Regions from separate parts of the Microbacterium mcarthurae genome, predicted to be linked through region 2. Evidence: predicted binding sites of a transcription regulator. Region 2 holds the regulator's gene; the other holds the start of a gene.

Evidence for each region. Region 2 encodes HrcA, which represses chaperone genes, less so after heat shock. Its sites were predicted from a motif close to TTNGCACTCGNNNNNNNCGAGTGCNAA; they were not measured.
Region 1: the regulator HrcA is predicted to act here: its motif matches at 2,935-2,961, upstream of groES (co-chaperone GroES).

What each region holds. Positions count from the first base shown of each region.
Region 1 covers NZ_JAROCE010000003.1:338,285-343,300, forward strand. Annotated here, with positions in the region: gene rimI (ribosomal protein S18-alanine N-acetyltransferase) at 1-181, shown strand, start outside; gene tsaD (tRNA (adenosine(37)-N6)-threonylcarbamoyltransferase complex transferase subunit TsaD) at 181-1,281, shown strand; gene P5G46_RS11685 (hypothetical protein) at 1,278-1,712, shown strand; gene P5G46_RS11690 (class I SAM-dependent methyltransferase) at 1,719-2,909, opposite strand; gene groES (co-chaperone GroES) at 3,041-3,337, shown strand; gene rarD (EamA family transporter RarD) at 3,454-4,392, shown strand; gene P5G46_RS11705 (ABC transporter substrate-binding protein) at 4,530-5,016, shown strand, end outside.
Region 2 covers NZ_JAROCE010000001.1:310,098-315,113, forward strand. Annotated here, with positions in the region: gene dnaJ (molecular chaperone DnaJ) at 1-768, opposite strand, end outside; gene hrcA (heat-inducible transcriptional repressor HrcA) at 820-1,860, opposite strand; gene hemW (radical SAM family heme chaperone HemW) at 1,942-3,159, opposite strand; gene P5G46_RS01520 (DUF1990 domain-containing protein) at 3,159-3,803, opposite strand; gene lepA (translation elongation factor 4) at 3,849-5,016, opposite strand, start outside.

The DNA of each region.
Region 1 (5,016 bases), on a different contig from region 2:
CGCCGACAACCCCGTCGCGCAGTCGTTGTACGCCTCGGAAGGATTCGCCGAGGTGGGTCGCCGTCCGCGCTACTACCAGCCGGACGACGTCGACGCGATCGTCATGCAGCTCGATCTGCGGGGGTGGGCCGCGCGGCGCATTCCGGACGACGCGGAGACCACCGGGAAGGGATGGTGCTGATGAACGCGCCCCTCGTGCTCGGCATCGAGACCAGCTGCGACGAGACCGGCATCGGGATCGTCCGCGGTCGGCAGCTGCTGAGCAACACGATCGCCTCCAGCATGGACGAGCACGCGCGCTACGGCGGTGTCGTGCCGGAGGTCGCCGCCCGCGCGCACCTCGAGGCGCTGCAGCCCTCGATCGATGCGGCGCTCGCCGAAGCCGGCGTGACCCTCGCCGAGATCGACGCCGTGGCCGTCACCAGCGGCCCGGGGCTGGCCGGGGCGCTCATGGTGGGCGTCGGCGCGGCGAAGGGGCTCGCCGTCGCGCTCGACAAGCCGCTGTATGCCGTGAACCATCTCGTCGGACACATCGCCGCCGACATCCTCGACGCCGACGCGGGCGAGATCGAGTACCCGACCGTCGCCCTCCTCGTGAGCGGCGGACACACGTCGCTGCTGCTCGTCCGCGACCTCACCAGCGACGTCGAACTCCTGGGCGAGACCATGGATGACGCGGCGGGCGAAGCGTTCGACAAGGTCGCGCGCCTCCTGAAGCTGCCGTACCCCGGCGGCCCCGAGATCGATCGCGCCGCCGCGACGGGCGATCCCACCGCGATCCGTTTCCCCCGCGGGCTGTCGCGGGCCTCCGACATGGCATCCCACCGCTACGACTTCTCGTTCTCCGGTCTCAAGACGGCCGTGGCGCGCTGGGTCGAGCAGCACGAGGCCGCGGGAGAGCCGGTCCCCGTGGCCGACGTCGCGGCGTCGTTCCGTGAGGCGGTGGTCGACGTGCTCGTGACGAAGGCGCTGGATGCGTGCGACCGCTTCGGTGTGCCGCGCCTGCTGCTCGGCGGCGGCGTGATCGCCAACAAGCGTCTGCGCGATGTCGCTCTGGAACGCGCGGCGGCCGCGGGTGTCGCGGTGCGCATCCCCCCGCTGCGGCTCTGCACCGACAACGGTGCGATGATCGCCGCACTCGCCGCGGAACTCATCTCTTCGGGGCGCCGCCCGTCCACGCTCGCGTTCGGGGCGGACTCCACCCTGCCGGTGACCGAGATCCAGGTCGCCGAAGATCCGGATGCCTCCCGGCCCGCCGATCCGGTCGGGGCCTCTCGGTGAGCGCGTCACCGCCGCCCAGCCGCCGTGCGCGCAAGCTGGCGACGAACGCCGAGGCACCGGCCGCCGCACCCACGGTGGCGGAACAGCTCGCCGCCGGCGACGCGATGGACGACGAACGGCTGCCCACCGCCCAGTTGGAGCGGGCCGCGTTCGGTGAGCACGTCCTGCCGTGGAGTCCGCCGGCGCCCGTCGTCCCGCCCTCGGTCGCACCGTGGGCTCTGGTTGTGGCGATCATCGCGCTGGTGGTCTCGCTGTTCGTCGGCGTGCTGCTCCCTCTCGGCGTCATCGGGCTGGTCATGTCGATCATCTCGTTGCGACGCGCGCACGACAGTCGCCGTGTCGCCTCGTGGGCCCTCGGCCTTTCCGTCGTCTCGATCGTCTTCAGCGCCGGCTGGCTGTTCTGGGCGCTGCCGCAGCTCTCGACGGTCTGATTCGCGTCATCCCACGCGGTCGGCCAGGAGCGCGACGCGACGACCCTCGACGCGGGTGAGGATGAGCGTTGCGGACGCATCACCGCGCAGCGACAGTCGGGTGCGCAGCGCCGCGGGATCGACGTCCACCCCGCGCTTCTTGATCTCCAGCGTTCCGATGCCCCTTTCGCGGAGCGCTCGGGACAGCTTCTTGGTGTCTGCCGGGAGCTCTTCGCGCACGCGGAACGATGAGACGAAGGGGCTCGTGAGGGGCGCGTCGGAGGTGAGGTACGCGATGCCCGGAGCCAGCATTCCCGCCTCGAGGGAGCGCGCCACCTCGCCGATGAGGCGGGCGCGGATCACGGCGCCGTCCGGCTCGTGCACGAACGCGCCCAGCGCGTGGGGCTCGGCGTCGGGTGCATCGGCGGGTGCGGTCAGCTCCCAGGCGTCGTCGCCGCGCACGACGAGGGCCGCCCGTCGCACACCATCGCGGGCGAGCCTCCCCGACCACAGCACGAGCTCGATCGTCGACCCGTCGGCGCTGATCCACTGCGCCTCGAGTCCGTCCGGGATCGCCTCGCGGTCGAAGGCCGGACCGAGCTTCACTCCGCCCGGCATGCGCTCCAGCAGTGCGAACACCCACTCCAGCGAGGGGGACCACTGATCCGAGGACACGCGTCGCGTTTCGGCGTGGCCGCCGGTGCGTCGCGCGGGGTCGAGCCACACGGCATCCACTCCGCCCAGGTCCGCCTCTTCCGCTCGCCCGTGCGTCACGGTGGCGACATCGCCGAAGGGTGCGAGGTTGTAGGCGGCGATCGCGGCGGTCACCTCGTCGGCGTCGACCGCGTGCACCCGGATGCCGAGACCCGCCAGTCCGAGCGCGTCTCCGCCGACCCCGCACCCCAGGTCTGCCACGGTCGTGATGCCCGCGGCCCGGAAGCGGCCTGCGTGCCGCGCCGCGATCGACAGCCGCGTCGCCTGCTCGAGACCCGCGCGGGTGAACAGCATGCGGTCCGCGAACGGGCCGAATTTCGCCGTGGCCCGGACGCGCAGACGGGCCTGGCCGACGACCGCAGCGACGAGATCCGGGGAGTGGCCCGCGGCCCGCAGGCGGGAGACCGTGCGCGCGGCCTCGTCGGTGGTCGTCAGTGGACCCACCTCGTCGAGCAAGGTCAGGCCCGCGGGCGTGAGCAGTGCGGTCAGCTCGGCGATCTCCACCGGGCCAGCCTAGGTGGCGAAAGTGCTGGCACTCGCGTTGCGTGAGTGCCAGCACTTCTCTACACTCGGATTAGCACTCTCCTGGTGTGGGTGCTAACGAGTCTTCTGTAACGAGAAAGAAGAGGTAGACCGTGTCGGTTTCCATCAAGCCGCTCGAGGACCGCATCGTCATCAAGCAGGTCGAGGCTGAGCAGACCACCGCGAGTGGTCTCGTCATCCCCGACACCGCCAAGGAGAAGCCGCAGGAGGGCGAGGTCGTCGCCGTCGGTCCCGGCCGTATCGACGACAACGGCAACCGTGTCCCCCTCGACGTCAGCGTCGGCGACCGCGTGCTGTACAGCAAGTACGGCGGCACCGAGGTCAAGTTCGGCGCCGACGAGTACCTGGTGCTCTCGGCCCGCGACGTCCTCGCGGTGGTCGTGCGCTGATCGCACAGCGATTTCTCGAGAACCCCGGATGCCTCGGCATCCGGGGTTCTCTTCATCCGCGGCAGCGGCGCGCGCACCGAGGGATCCCTGACTCCGTACCGGCCTAGGCTGAGCAGGTGACCGTTGCTCCACCTTCCTCGTCCGGAGCTCTGCGGGGCGGCCTGTTCGCCTTCGCCGCCTACCTGCTCTGGGGCTTCCTTCCGCTGTACTTTCTGCAGCTCGAGCCGACCGGTCCGTGGGAGGTCGTCGCCTGGCGTATCGCGCTGTCCTTCGTCTTCTGCCTCGTGCTGCTGACGGTGCTGCGTGCGTGGGGGCCCTTCCTCACGATCCTTCGCCAGCCGCGTCTGCTCGGACTGACGGCGCTGGCGGGCGTGCTGATCTACGTCAACTGGCAGACCTACCTCATCGGCACCCTCACCGGCCACGTCATCGAGACGAGCCTGGGGTACTTCATCAACCCGATCGTGACAGTGCTGCTCGGGGTGACCGTGCTGCGCGAGCGACTGCGTCTGGTGCAGTGGGTGGCCATCGGCCTGTCGGTGGTCGCGGTGCTGGTCATCGTGGTGGGCTACGGCAGTTTCCCGTGGATCGCGTTGACCCTGGCGACCTCGTTCGGGTTCTACGGCTTGGTGAAGAAGCAGATCGGTCCGTCGGTGGATGCCGTCAGTGGTCTGACGCTCGAGTCCTTCTGGCTCCTCCCGGTCGCCGCCGTGCAGCTGGTCCTCGTCGCGGCCACCACGGGGCTGACGATGGGGGGCCACGGCATCGCGCACACGGCGCTCCTGGCCGCGGCCGGTGTGATCACCGCGATCCCCCTGCTGCTTTTCGCGGCCGGTGCCCGCCGTGCACCGCTCAGCCTGCTCGGCCTCATTCAGTTCGTTGCGCCCATTCTGCAGTTCATCATCGGCGTCTGGGTGCTGAACGAGCCGATGACGGTGGAGCGCTGGATCGGGTTCGCGTTGGTGTGGCTCGCCTTGGTCGTTCTCAGCGTGGATTCTCTTGTCGCGGCGCGACGTCGCCGCACGTCCATATCGGATGTGAGCGAGCCCGTCTAGGAGCGTTATGGCGCCGTGACCTCGCCGACGCACATCGTTAACGAACGGCAACACGGCGAAAACGTGGGGGCCACTAGGTTTAGGACACCAGGCGGCACTGCTGTGCCGCCGAACGTTCATTCACAGCAAGGAGCACTATGAGCGTCTTCACGCGTACGCGTGCCGGCAAGGCCCTGGGCGGTCTCGCCCTGGTCGGTGCCAGCGCGCTCGTCCTCGCCGGTTGCTCGGGTGGTGGCGGCGACGCCGCCGCGCCCAGCGCATCCTCCGGCGGAGGCGCCGTGTCCGAGGCCGACGGGACCTTCCACGTCGGCACCATCCTGCCCGCCACCGGAAACCTCGCCTTCCTCGGACCGCCCGAGGTCGCGGGTGTGAAGCTCGCGATCCAGGACATCGAGGCCACGGGCGACGCGTTCCCGTTCAGCGTCGAGCTCACCGAGCGCGACTCCGGTGACACGACGACCGACATCGCGACGCAGTCGGCCACCGAGCTCGTCGACGCCGGTGCCGACGTCGTCATCGGCGCGGCCTCCTCGGGTGTGTCGTTCACGTTCGTCGACCAGCTGGTCGACGCGGGCATCGTCCAGATCTCGCCGGCGAACACCTCGCCCGACTTCACGACGTACG
Region 2 (5,016 bases):
CGAATCGTGCGACTCCACCGTGATTTCGAGGTACAGGTCGCCGTTGGGTCCGCCGGCGGGACCGACCTCGCCGGAGCCGGGGAGCTGCAGTCGTAGACCGGTCTCGACACCGGCGGGGATGTCGACCGACACCGTCCGGCGTGCGCGCACCCGTCCCTGACCCTGGCACGTCCCGCAGGGGTAGGGGATGGTCGTGCCGTGCCCCTGGCAGACGCTGCAGGGCTGGCTCGTCACGACGTTGCCGAGGAGGCTGCGAACGGTGCGCTGGACGTGACCCGAGCCGTGGCAGATGTCGCACGTGACCTCGGTCGTCCCGGGCTGCGTGCACGCGCCCTGGCACGTCTCGCATAGCACCGCCGTGTCGACCTCCAGGTCGCGGTGGACGCCGAAGACGACGTCGCCGAGGCTCAGGGTCACCCGCACGAGGGCGTCCTGGCCGCGCTCGCGCCGCGAGCGGGGACGCGGTCCGCGTGCGCCGCCGCCCTGCGCACCGCCGAAGAACGTCTCGAAGATGTCGCTGAACCCGCCGAACCCGGCGGCGCCCCCGCCGCCGAACGGGTTCTGGTCACCGCCCATGTCGTAGCGACGGCGCTGCTCGGGGTCGCTGAGCACGTCGTACGCGTGGGTGACGAGCTTGAATCGCTCGGATGCATCCTCGCCCGGGTTCACATCTGGGTGCAGCTCACGGGCGAGCCGACGGTACGCCTTCTTGATGTCGTCGGCGCTGGCGTCGCGTGCGACGCCGAGGACCTCGTAGTGGTCAGCCACAATCGCCTTCCTGCCCGCTCGCGCGGGGTCGATCTCTGCGTGGGGTGTTCGTCAACGAGCGCTGTCGTCGTCTTCGAGCATCCGGGTCAGGTAATGCGCGACGGCGCGGACCGCCGCGAGGTTGGAGGAATAGTCCATGCGGGTCGGACCGAGCAGACCCACGCGGGCTCCGCCGGCCGTGCCGTCGTACCGGCTCGCGAGGACGGATGCCTCGACCAGACCGAAGGGCTCGTTCTCGCGGCCGATGCTGGCCGAGAGGCCCTGCTCGTCGGCGACCATCTCGCTCATGAGGCGCAGGAGCGTCACTTGCTCCTCGATGGCCTCCAGCAGCGGGTAGATGCTGCCGCGGAAATCGGATTCGCGCTTGGCGAGCGTGGCAGCGCCGGCCATGACCAGACGGTCCTGGCGGAACTCCTCGAGTTCTTCGCCGACGACGCGGAGCACCGCGTCCGCGATCGCATCGAGCACCATGCCCGGCCGCGGGGGTTCGCTCGTCGCGGAGGCGACGGTCTGCGCGCAGTCGGCGACGCTGCGCCCCACCAGGAGGGCTCCGACACGGGCCCGGAGCTGGACGATGTCACTCTCGGTCGGCTCGGCCGGGACGAGCGCGATGCGCTGGGAGACCCGGCCGGTGTCGGTGACGAGGATGACGAGCACGCGCGGGCCACCGAGGGCGACGAGTTCGACGTGCGAGAGGTTCGCGCGGGAGAAGGAGGGGTACTGGACGATCGCGACCTGGCCGGTCAGCTGCGTGAGCGCGCGGACGGTACGGGCGAGGAGGTCGTCGAGGTCGCCGGCTTCGTCGAGGAACGACGTGATCGCGCTGCGCTGCGCGGTCGACAGAGGACGGAGCTCGGCGAGGTGGTCGACGAAAACGCGGTACCCCTTGTCGGTGGGAACGCGTCCGGACGACGTGTGCGGCGCGACAATGAGGTCTTCGTCCTCCAGCTGGGCCATGTCGTTGCGGATGGTCGCCGCCGAGACACCGAAAGCGTGCCGCTCGACGATCGCCTTGCTGCCGACGGGCTCACGCGTGTCGACGTAGTCCTGCACGATCGCGCGGAGCACCTGCAAGCCGCGTTCGGACACCATGGCCGGCTCCCTCCTTCTGGCACTCCGATCACCTGAGTGCCAATTCTAGGGCACGCGCCCGAAACGGAGCCGGAACGGCGCTCAGACCGTGAGTGCCCGCACGACGGCATCGGCGAGCAACCGGCCCCGACGCGTCAGCACGATGCGCCCGCGGACGGCATCCGGTCCTTCGACGAGTCCATCCGCGATAAGAGAGGCCACGGCCTTGCGGCCCTCGCCGAGGAGCTCCGACACCGGCAGGCCTTCGCGAATGCGGCTGCGCAACAGCACGGACTCCAGACGCCGGGCGGTGTCGTCGGGTCGCTCCCGCGCGGCGGCGGGCGACTCCCCCGCCGCCAGCCGCTGCGCGTAGGCGGCCGGGTGCTTCACGTTCCACCACCGGAGTCCGGCGACGTGGCTGTGTGCTCCGGGACCGAATCCCCACCAGTCCGTCCCCCGCCAGTAGGCGAGGTTGTGCCGGGACCGGTGCGCCGTGTCCGTGGCCCAGTTCGACACTTCGTACCAGTCGTACCCCGCGCCGCTCAGCAGGTCGTCGGCCAGCTCGTACATGTCGGCCTGCAGGTCGTCGTCCGGCATCGCCACGCTCCCCGAGCGGATCTGGCGCGCGAGCTTCGTGCCGTCCTCGACGATGAGCGCGTAGGCGGAGACGTGGTCGGGCCGCAGGGCGGTCGCCGTCTCGAGCGAGGCGCGCCAGTCGTCGAGCGACTCCCCCGGGGCGCCGTAGATGAGGTCGAGCGAGACGTCGAGCCCCGCCCGGCGCGCAGCGGCCACCGCGGTGGCCACGTTGCGCGGATCGTGGGTGCGGTCGAGCACGGCGAGCACGTGCGGCTGCGCGGACTGCATGCCGATCGACAGCCGCGTGACGCCGGCCTCCGCCAGAGTCTCGGCGACACGGTCGTCGACGGTGTCGGGGTTCGCCTCCACGGTGACCTCGGCTCCCTCGGCGATCCCGAACTCCCCGCGCACCGCGTCGAGCATGCGCGCGAGGTCGCCCGGAGGCAGCAGCGTCGGGGTGCCTCCGCCGAAGAACACCGTGGATGCCGCGCGCCGGGTGCCCGCGGCATCCATGACCCCGCTCGCCAGGCGCACCTCGGCGGCGAGCGTGTCGGCGAAGTCCTCCTGTCGCGCACCCCGCAACTCGCTCGAGGTGTACGTGTTGAAGTCGCAGTAGCCGCAGCGGACTCGGCAGAACGGCACGTGCAGGTACACGCCGAAGTCGGCCGTCGGGTCGAGCGGGAGATCGTCGGGCAGCCGCCCGTCGGGCGGGGCCGGGTCGCCGAGCGGAAGTGGCCCGCCCATCAGGACGTGTACAGCGGCGAGATCGCGCGCAGATACCGCTGGAACAGAGCGCGTCGGCGCCGGCGAACGCGACTGGCGAACACGCGGTACGACGGCGCGGTCGGGCGGTCGAAGGCGCGGACGACGAACCAGACCTCATCGTTGTCGCGCCATTCGAGAGCGAAGAGCTCCTCGCCGCTCACGATCGAGTGACCGACCGTGCCGAGGATGTATCCCACCCGCCGCGGCTCCTCGAACACCGAGATGACCCGCAGATGGGCGTCCGCGCGATGGCCGTCGACCTTGCCGTGCAGCCGCACGCTCGTGCCGGGGCTGACGAACGGTGTGCCGTCGGTGGCGAAGCGCTGCTCGGACTCGACGCGGCTCGGTGCGATCGGGGCGCCCTCGGCGTCGAACGCCACACCGGAGTACCCGCCGTCGGTGGCCGGCCGCACGTCCGTGATGCTCAGTTCTTCCGACCGCAACGGCGCCCACGACAGCAGCAGTTCGCTCGCCGCCGTGAAGCGCTCCTCGCCGCTGCCGATGCGCCAGGAGTCCTCGGCGGGAAGCGAGTGCTCGGGCGGGTACTGCATGAGGTCGTGCGCCTGGGTGGCGCCGACCGCGGCGTAGTCGACCGTGTCGTCGGTGAAGTTCTGCCGGCGCATGATCTTCAGTCTCCTAGGTCGAGGATGAGAGGACGGTGGGCGTGGTTACTTCTTGCCCTCGACGTCGCCGGACAGGGCGGCGATGAACGCCTCCTGCGGCACCTCGACGCGGCCGACCATCTTCATGCGCTTCTTGCCCTCTTTCTGCTTCTCGAGGAGCTTGCGCTTACGCGTGATGTCACCGCCGTAGCACTTGGCCAGGACGTCCTTGCGGATCGCGCGGATGTTCTCGCGCGCGATGATCCGCGCGCCGATCGCCGCCTGGATGGGAACCTCGAACTGCTGACGCGGGATGAGCTTGCGCAGTCGCTCGGTCATCATCGTGCCGTAGCTGTACGCCTTCTCGCGGTGGACAATCGAGCTGAAGGCATCCACCTTCTCGCCCTGGAGCAGGATGTCGACCTTCACCAGGTCGGCGGTCTGCTGACCGGCCGGTTCGTAGTCGAGGCTCGCGTACCCCTGCGTGCGGCTCTTGAGGTGGTCGAAGAAGTCGAACACGATCTCGCCGAGCGGCATGTTGTAGCGCAGTTCGACCCGATCTTCGCTGAGGTAGTCCATGCCGAGCAGCGTGCCGCGGCGCGACTGGCACAGCTCCATGACGGTGCCGACGTAATCCTTCGGAAGCAGGATGCCGACCTTGACGATGGGCTCGGACACTTCGGCGACCCGGCCGTCGGGGTATTCGCTCGGGTTAGTGACCGAGACGGTCTCACCGGTGTCGGTCGTGACCTCGTAGGTCACCGACGGCGCGGTGGTGATGAGGTCGAGACCGAACTCGCGCGACAGGCGCTCGGTGATGATCTCGAGGTGCAGCAGGCCGAGGAACCCGCAGCGGAAGCCGAAGCCCAGCGCCACCGAGGTCTCGGGCTCGTACTGCAGCGAGGCATCCGAGAGCTTCAGCTTGTCGAGCGCTTCGCGCAGCTCGGCGTAGTCGCTGCCGTCGATCGGGTAGATGCCCGAGAAGACCATCGGCTTCGGGTCGGTGTACCCCGCCAGGGCCTCGCTCGCGGGCTTGCGGTGGTTCGTGATCGTGTCGCCGACCTTGGACTGCCGCACGTCCTTCACGCCGGTGATGAGGTAGCCGACCTCGCCGACGCCGAGACCCTTGGTCGGCACGGGTTCGGGGCTCGACACACCGATCTCGAGCAGCTCGTGCGTCGCGGTAGTCGACATCATCTGGATGCGCTCGCGCGGCGAGAGCGCACCGTCGACC